Regions from separate parts of the Aeromicrobium sp. SORGH_AS_0981 genome, predicted to be linked through region 2. Evidence: riboswitches for the same ligand, from Rfam matches in the RefSeq annotation. Region 2 holds a riboswitch; the other holds the start of a gene.

Region 1 (3,395 bases), 2.0 Mb from region 2:
ACGACGGCGTCACGGGCTCGGCCACGGCGCTGCCGCCGGTCGGCGCGCAGGGCGACCCGTGCGAGGAGCTGGCTCGCTCGACCGAGGTCGGCGCCGTCACGGTCGACGACCCCACGCCCGCCCCGGGTGGTGCGGTCACGCTGACCGCGTCGGGCTACCGGTCCGGCGAGGGCGTCACGTTCTCGCTCGGCTCGAGCACGCTCGGCACCGCGATCGCCGACCCCTCCGGCACGGCCGTGCTCAGCGCGACCGTCCCGGCCGACGCCGCCATCGGCGAGGCGACCGTCAAGGCGGTCGGCGCGGGCTACGCCCTCACGTCGACCGGCTCGCTCGAGGTGCTGACCGAGACGTCCACGGAGCTGTCGATCGACCCGGAGCTCCCGGCGATCAACCAGCCCGTGACGCTCACGGCCACGGTCACGGGCGGCGACGGCGGCACCGTCACCTTCGCCGACGGCGACACGGTGCTCGGCACGTCGGTGGTCGAGGCCGGTACGGCCAGCCTCGCGGTGCCCGGCTTCAAGGCCGGCTCGCACGAGCTGGTCGCGTCGCTCGCGAAGACGGCGACCGCGCAGGCGTCGCAGTCGGGTGCGGTGTCGTTCACCCTCACCAAGGGTGCCTCGACGATCGCGCTGGTCATGGCGTCGGCCGAGAGCACCTTCGGTGATCCGCTGAAGGGTGCCGTGGCGGTCGCCGGGGCCGACGAGGGCACGGTGACGGTCACCGTCGCCGGGACGCCCGTGACGGTCGCGCTCGACGCCCAGGGCACGGGACGCTTCGAGCTCCCGGCCACCCTGAAGGTCGGCTCGCACACGGTGAGCGCGGTCTTCGACGGCACCGACGAGGTCGAGGCGAGCGGCACGGCCACGGCCGACGTCACCGTCGTGAAGCGCGCGACGACGACGGCCACGAATGCGACGTCGTCGGTCAGGCGGAGCGCGACGTACCGGGTGCGCGCGACGGTCTCGCCGACCGTGGCGGGCGTCGCCCCGTCGGGCTCGGTGCGGGTGTACGTCAAGGCGCCCGGCGCCAAGTCGTTCACCTGGGCCAAGACGGTGCGGCTGTCCGGCGGCACGGTCGTGACCACGCTCAAGGCGCCGAGGACGAAGGGCACGCTGTCGGTCCGCACGGTCTACGTGGGCGACGGCTCCTTCACCGGAAGCACCAGCGCGACCAAGGGGGTGCGCATCCGCTGACGCGCTGAGCACGCCGACGGGCGTCCGGTCCACCACGGACCGGGCGCCCGTCGTCCGTCCGGCGGCTCCGCCGGACGGGACCGTCCACCCCCTGGCGCGGCGCGCCGCCCGAGACGCGAGGACGCTAGGGTGGACCTCACCAACGACAGGGGAGCGCCACCCGCAGAGGGCGCTGAGAGTGCGGAACAGCCGCAGACCCTTGAACCTGCTCCGGTTAGCACCGGCGAAGGGAGTCACGATGAGTAGTTCTGCATCCACGCGTCCGTCCACCGACCTGGGGTCGTCGTTCCGGTACCGCACCGTCGACCTCGTCACGATCGCGACGCTCGCCGTCGCCCTCGGCGTCACCTTCTGGATCTGGGGGAAGGCCTACGGCGGCATCAGTGCCCTGGCGGTCTTCTCCTTCCCGCCGTCCGTCGGCGCGCTGGCCGGGCCCTGGCTCCTCGCCGGCGTCGTCGGGGGCCTGATCGTCCGCCGCCCGGGTGCGGCGCTCGTGACCGAGCTCGCCGCCGCCGCGGTGTCGGCGCTCGTCCCCGGCGGCACCGAGTGGGGTCTGGGCGTCCTCGCCTCGGGCCTGGTGCAGGGCCTGGGCGCCGAGCTCGTGCTCGCGCTGTTCCTGTACCGACGGTTCTCCCTCGGCGTCGCCGTCCTGGCCGGGGCTGGAGCCGGTGCCTTCGGCTCGGTCTACGAGTGGTTCGCCTACTGGGAGGGCGTGTTCTCCGGGACGGACCGCCTGATCCACCTCGGCCTCTTCGCCCTCTCCGGCGCGGTCGTCGCCGGTGCCGGAGGGTGGCTGCTGGTGCGCGCGCTGGCCCGCGCCGGGGTGCTCGACGCCTTCGGACCCGGTCGCGAGCTGCACGAGCGGACCGCGGTCTGAGCGACCTCCAGCCAGGTCAGGTCCGCGTCGAGGGCCTGACCTGGCGCCCGCTCGGGCGTCGCGAGCCGGTGGTCACCGGCCTCGACGTGCGCGTCGAGCCCGGGGAGCGGGTGATGCTCCTCGGGCCGAGCGGCGCGGGGAAGTCCACGCTGCTCCACGCGCTGGTCGGCGCCCTCGGCACCACGCTGTCGGGCGACCTTGGCGGCACGGTGCAGGTCGGTGGGGTCGTCGGCTTCGTGCCCCAGGCGCCCGGCGACGCGGTGGTGGCCGAGCGGATCGGTCGCGACGTCGCGTTCGGCCCGGAGAACCGCGCCCTGCCCCGCCCGGAGATCTGGAGCCGTGTCGACCGTGCGCTGGCCGACGTCGGGCTGACCTACGGCCGGGACCACCCGACGGCGGCGCTCTCCGGCGGTGAGCTGCAACGCCTGGCGCTCGCCGGCGCGCTGGCCGTCGCGCCCGACGTGCTGCTGCTCGACGAGCCGACGTCGATGCTCGACCCCGACCACGCCGCCTCCGTGCGCGAGGCGGTGCGCGCGACCGTCGGTGCCCGCGGCGCCACGCTGCTCGTCGTCGAGCACCGCATGGGTCCGTGGCTCGACCTCGTCGACCGGGTGCTGGTGCTCGGGCGCGACGGCACGCTGCTGGCCGACGTCGCTCCCGACGTGCTCGTGCGCGACCACGTCGAGGCCATGGGTCGGCTCGGGCTCTGGATGCCCGGCCTGCCCGCCCCCACGCCCCTGGAGGTCGACCCGCGTCTGGTGACCCCCGCGAACCCGGCGACCCCCGTCGTGGCCCAGGACCTCGTGGTCGACCTGACCAGTCGGTCGATGCGCGGCGTCACGCGGACCCGTGCGCTCGACGGCGTGCACGCCCGGCTGGACCCGGGTCGGCTCACGGCCGTCACCGGGCCGAGCGGTGCCGGCAAGTCGACGTTGCTCGCCGCCCTCGGCGGGCTCCTCGAGCCGACGTCGGGGCGGGTGTCCCCGTCGCGTCACCGGCTCCGTAGCCGCGAGCTCGCCGCGCAGGTCGGCTGGTCGTCCCAGGTCCCCGAGCACGGGTTCGTCGCCGCGACCGTGCGCGAGGAGGTCGCGCTGACCGCCGGGCGGACCGGGCGGACCGTCGACGTCGACGCCCTGCTCGACGTCGTCGGGCTGGGTGCGCTGGCCTCGACCCACCCCTTCCGGCTCTCCGGCGGCGAGCAGCGACGGGTCTCGATGCTGACGGCCGTCGCGCACCGGCCCGAGGTCGTGCTGCTCGACGAGCCGACCGTGGGCCAGGACCGCGACACCTGGGCGGCCGTGGTGGGGCTCGCGCTCGCCGCG
Region 2 (3,395 bases):
CGATCGTCGTGAACGTCGACGAGCTGCCCCTCGAGCAGGTCACCAAGCAGCTCAACAAGCTCGTCAACGTCCTCAAGATCGTCGAGCTCGACTCGTCCTCCGCCGTGGAGCGCGAGCTGATGCTCATCAAGGTCCGCACCGACGCGCAGACCCGCGGACAGGTGCTCGAGACCGTCCAGCTGTTCCGCGCCAAGGTGGTCGACGTGTCCACGGACGCCGTCACCATCGAGGCCACCGGCGACTCCGGCAAGCTCACGGCCATGCTCAACGTGCTCGAGCCGTTCGGCATCCGCGAGATCGCCCAGTCCGGTCGCGTCGCGATCGGACGAGGCGCCCGCTCCATCACCGACCGCACGCTGCGGACGGTGCCGGGGCACCACAGCGCCTGACCCCCCGACCCACACCACGACACCAGGAGAAACCAGTGGCCGAGCTGTTCTACGACGACGACGCAGACCTCAGCATCATCCAGGGCAAGCAGGTGGCCGTCATCGGCTACGGCAGCCAGGGGCACGCGCACGCCCTCAACCTGCGCGACTCGGGCGTCGACGTCCGCATCGGCCTCGCCCCGGGCTCCAAGAGCCGCGAGAAGGCCGAGGCCGAGGGCCTGCGCGTCCTCGACGTCGCCGACGCCGTGGAGGAGGCCGACGTCATCGTCGTGCTGACCCCCGACCAGGTCCAGCGTCACGTGTACGCCGAGTCGATCGAGCCCAACCTCGTCGACGGAGACGCCCTCGTCTTCGGCCACGGCTTCAACATCCGCTACGGCTACGTCAAGCCCCCGGCCGGCGTCGACGTGCTCCTCGTCGCCCCGAAGGCACCCGGCCACACCGTCCGCCGCGAGTTCGTCGCCGGGCGCGGCATCCCCGACATCATCGCGGTCGAGCAGGACGCCACCCAGGGCGCCTGGGACCTCGCCCTCTCCTACGCCAAGGCCATCGGCGGCACCCGCGCCGGCGTCATCAAGACGACCTTCACCGAGGAGACCGAGACCGACCTCTTCGGCGAGCAGGCCGTGCTCTGCGGTGGCATGTCGCACCTCGTGCAGGCCGGGTTCGAGACCCTGACCGAGGCCGGCTACCAGCCGGAGATCGCGTACTTCGAGGTGCTGCACGAGCTCAAGCTCATCGTCGACCTCATGTGGGAGGGCGCGGCATCGCCAAGCAGCGCTGGAGCATCTCCGACACGGCCGAGTACGGTGACTACGTCTCCGGCCCCCGCGTCGTCGACGCCTCCGTCAAGGAGCGCATGCAGGCCGTCCTCGCCGACATCCAGGACGGCACCTTCGCCAAGCGGTTCATCGACGACCAGGACAACGGCGCCGCCGAGTTCCTCGCCCTGCGCGAGCAGGAGGCCCAGCACCCGATCGAGGCCACCGGCAAGGTGCTGCGCTCCCACTTCTCGTGGAAGCAGCAGGACGCCGACTACGTCGAGGGCTCTGCCGCTCGATGACGCTCCGCGTCGGGGCCGCTCGATGACGCTCCGCGTCGGGGCCGCTCGATGACGCTCCGCGTCGGGGCAGCTCGATGACGCTCCGCGTCGGGGCCGCTCGATGACGCTCCGCGTCGGGGCCGCTCGCTGACGCCCACCCTGTGAAGGCCCCCGTCCACCGGACGGGGGCCTTCGCTATGGTCGACGTGTCCGGGGTGCCCCGCAGGGGCTGAGATGACACCCGCCGAACCTGATCCGGTTAGCACCGGCGCGAGGGAGACACATGGATCCGACGCCTGCCGTCACGACGGCCCTGCGCGAGCGCAGCCCGCTCGTGCAGTGCCTCACCAACTACGTCTCGATGGACCTGGCAGCCAACGTGCTGTCCGCCGCGGGCGCGTCGCCCGCGATGGTCCACGACCCCCACGAGTCCGCCGACATGGCAGCGCTCGCCGACGCCGTCTGCGTCAACATCGGCACCCCGTCGCCGTCGTGGGCCGACGGCATGCGGCTGGCCGCCGGGCGGGCGCAGGCCGACGCCACGCCCTGGGTGCTCGACCCCGTCGCCGTCGGCGCGACGGCCTACCGCCGCGAGCTCGTCGCCGACCTCCTGCAGCTGCGGCCCACCGTGGTGCGCGGCAACGCGGGGGAGGTGCTCGCCCTCGCCGGCGCCGTCGGTGGCTCGCGGGGCGTCGACAGCCTCGCCGCGTCGCACGACGCGCACGACGCAGCCGTGCTGGTCGCCCGCGAGCACAGGTGCGTCGTCGTCGTGAGCGGGGAGGTCGACGTCGTGACCGACGGCGACCGCACGCTCCACGTGGTCGGCGGGCACCCGTGGATGCCCATGATCACCGCGCTCGGCTGCTCGTCGAGCGCCCTCGTCGCGGCGGCCTGCGCCGTCGTCGAGGACCCGCTCGAGGCCGCTGCGGGAGCCATGGGGCTGCTGGCGGCCGCGGGCACGTCGGCAGCCACGGTCGCGCAGGGTCCGGCCAGCCTGCGGGTCGCGCTCGTCGACCGGCTGGCCGACCCCGACGGGCTCGAGCTCGTCGGGCGCGTCCGTCCGGTGCCGGCATGAGCGACGTCCCCGACCTGCGCCTCTACCTCGTGACCGACCCGTCCTTCGGTGCCGACCTGCGCCGCGTGGTCGTCCCCGCGGTCGAGGGCGGCGTCACCTGCGTGCAGGTCCGTGACAAGCAGGCCACGCCGGCCGAGGTCGAGGCCCAGGTCAGGCTGCTGCGCGAGGCACTCGTCGGCTCGGGGGTGCCCGTGGTCGCGAACGACCACGTCCTCCCGGCGGCCGACGGGGTGCACGGCGGGCTCGCGGACGCGCACCCCACCGTGCTGCGGGCTGCCGCCGGTCCCGACGCCGTCGTCGGCTGGTCGGTCGAGACGCTCGGGCAGCTCGACGACGCGGCGGCCCTCGCCGCGTGCACGTACCTGGCCGTGAGCCCCGTCCACGACACCCCGACCAAGCACGACACGGCACCAGCACTCGGCCTGGCCGGCGTCGCCTCGGTGGCGGAACGGGTCGGCGGACGGCTGCCGCTCGTCGGCATCGGTGGCCTCGACGAGACGACGGCCGGCCCAGCCGTGCGGGCGGGCCTCGACGGCGTGGCCGTGGTGCGTGCGGTGGGCTCCGACCCTGACCCGCGCGCTGCCGCTGCCCGGCTGCGTCGGGTCGTCGACGCCGCGCTGGCCGCCCGGCGCGAGGACGTGTCGGCATGACGGGCCGCGAGCCGGTGGTGCTCACGGTCGCGGGCTCCGACCCGTCGGGTGGAGCCGGGATCCAGGCCGACCTCAAGACCGCCACGGCGCTCGGCGTGTACGCGGCGTCCGTCGTCACCGCCGTCACCGTGCAGGACACCACCGGGGTCCGCGCCGTGCACGAGGTGCCGCTCGACGTCGTCCGCGGTCAGCTCGAGGCCGTGCTTGGGGACCTCGACGTCCGGGCGGTCAAGGTCGGC

What was found. Region 2 has a riboswitch for thiamine pyrophosphate ahead of thiM (hydroxyethylthiazole kinase). Riboswitches for the same ligand answer to the same signal wherever they lie in the genome.
Region 1: another riboswitch for thiamine pyrophosphate. It lies ahead of QE370_RS06170 (ECF transporter S component); the one in region 2 lies ahead of thiM (hydroxyethylthiazole kinase).

Annotation. Positions count from the first base shown of each region.
Region 1 is NZ_JAVIZD010000001.1:1,205,408-1,208,802, forward strand. It holds gene QE370_RS06165 (Ig-like domain repeat protein) at 1-1,196, shown strand, start outside; TPP riboswitch at 1,334-1,445, shown strand; gene QE370_RS06170 (ECF transporter S component) at 1,435-2,073, shown strand; gene QE370_RS06175 (ATP-binding cassette domain-containing protein) at 2,160-3,395, shown strand, end outside.
Region 2 is NZ_JAVIZD010000001.1:3,155,756-3,159,150, reverse strand. It holds gene ilvN (acetolactate synthase small subunit) at 1-389, shown strand, start outside; partial or broken gene ilvC (ketol-acid reductoisomerase) at 425-1,452, shown strand; TPP riboswitch at 1,633-1,726, shown strand; gene thiM (hydroxyethylthiazole kinase) at 1,715-2,506, shown strand; gene QE370_RS15610 (thiamine phosphate synthase) at 2,503-3,156, shown strand; gene thiD (bifunctional hydroxymethylpyrimidine kinase/phosphomethylpyrimidine kinase) at 3,153-3,395, shown strand, end outside.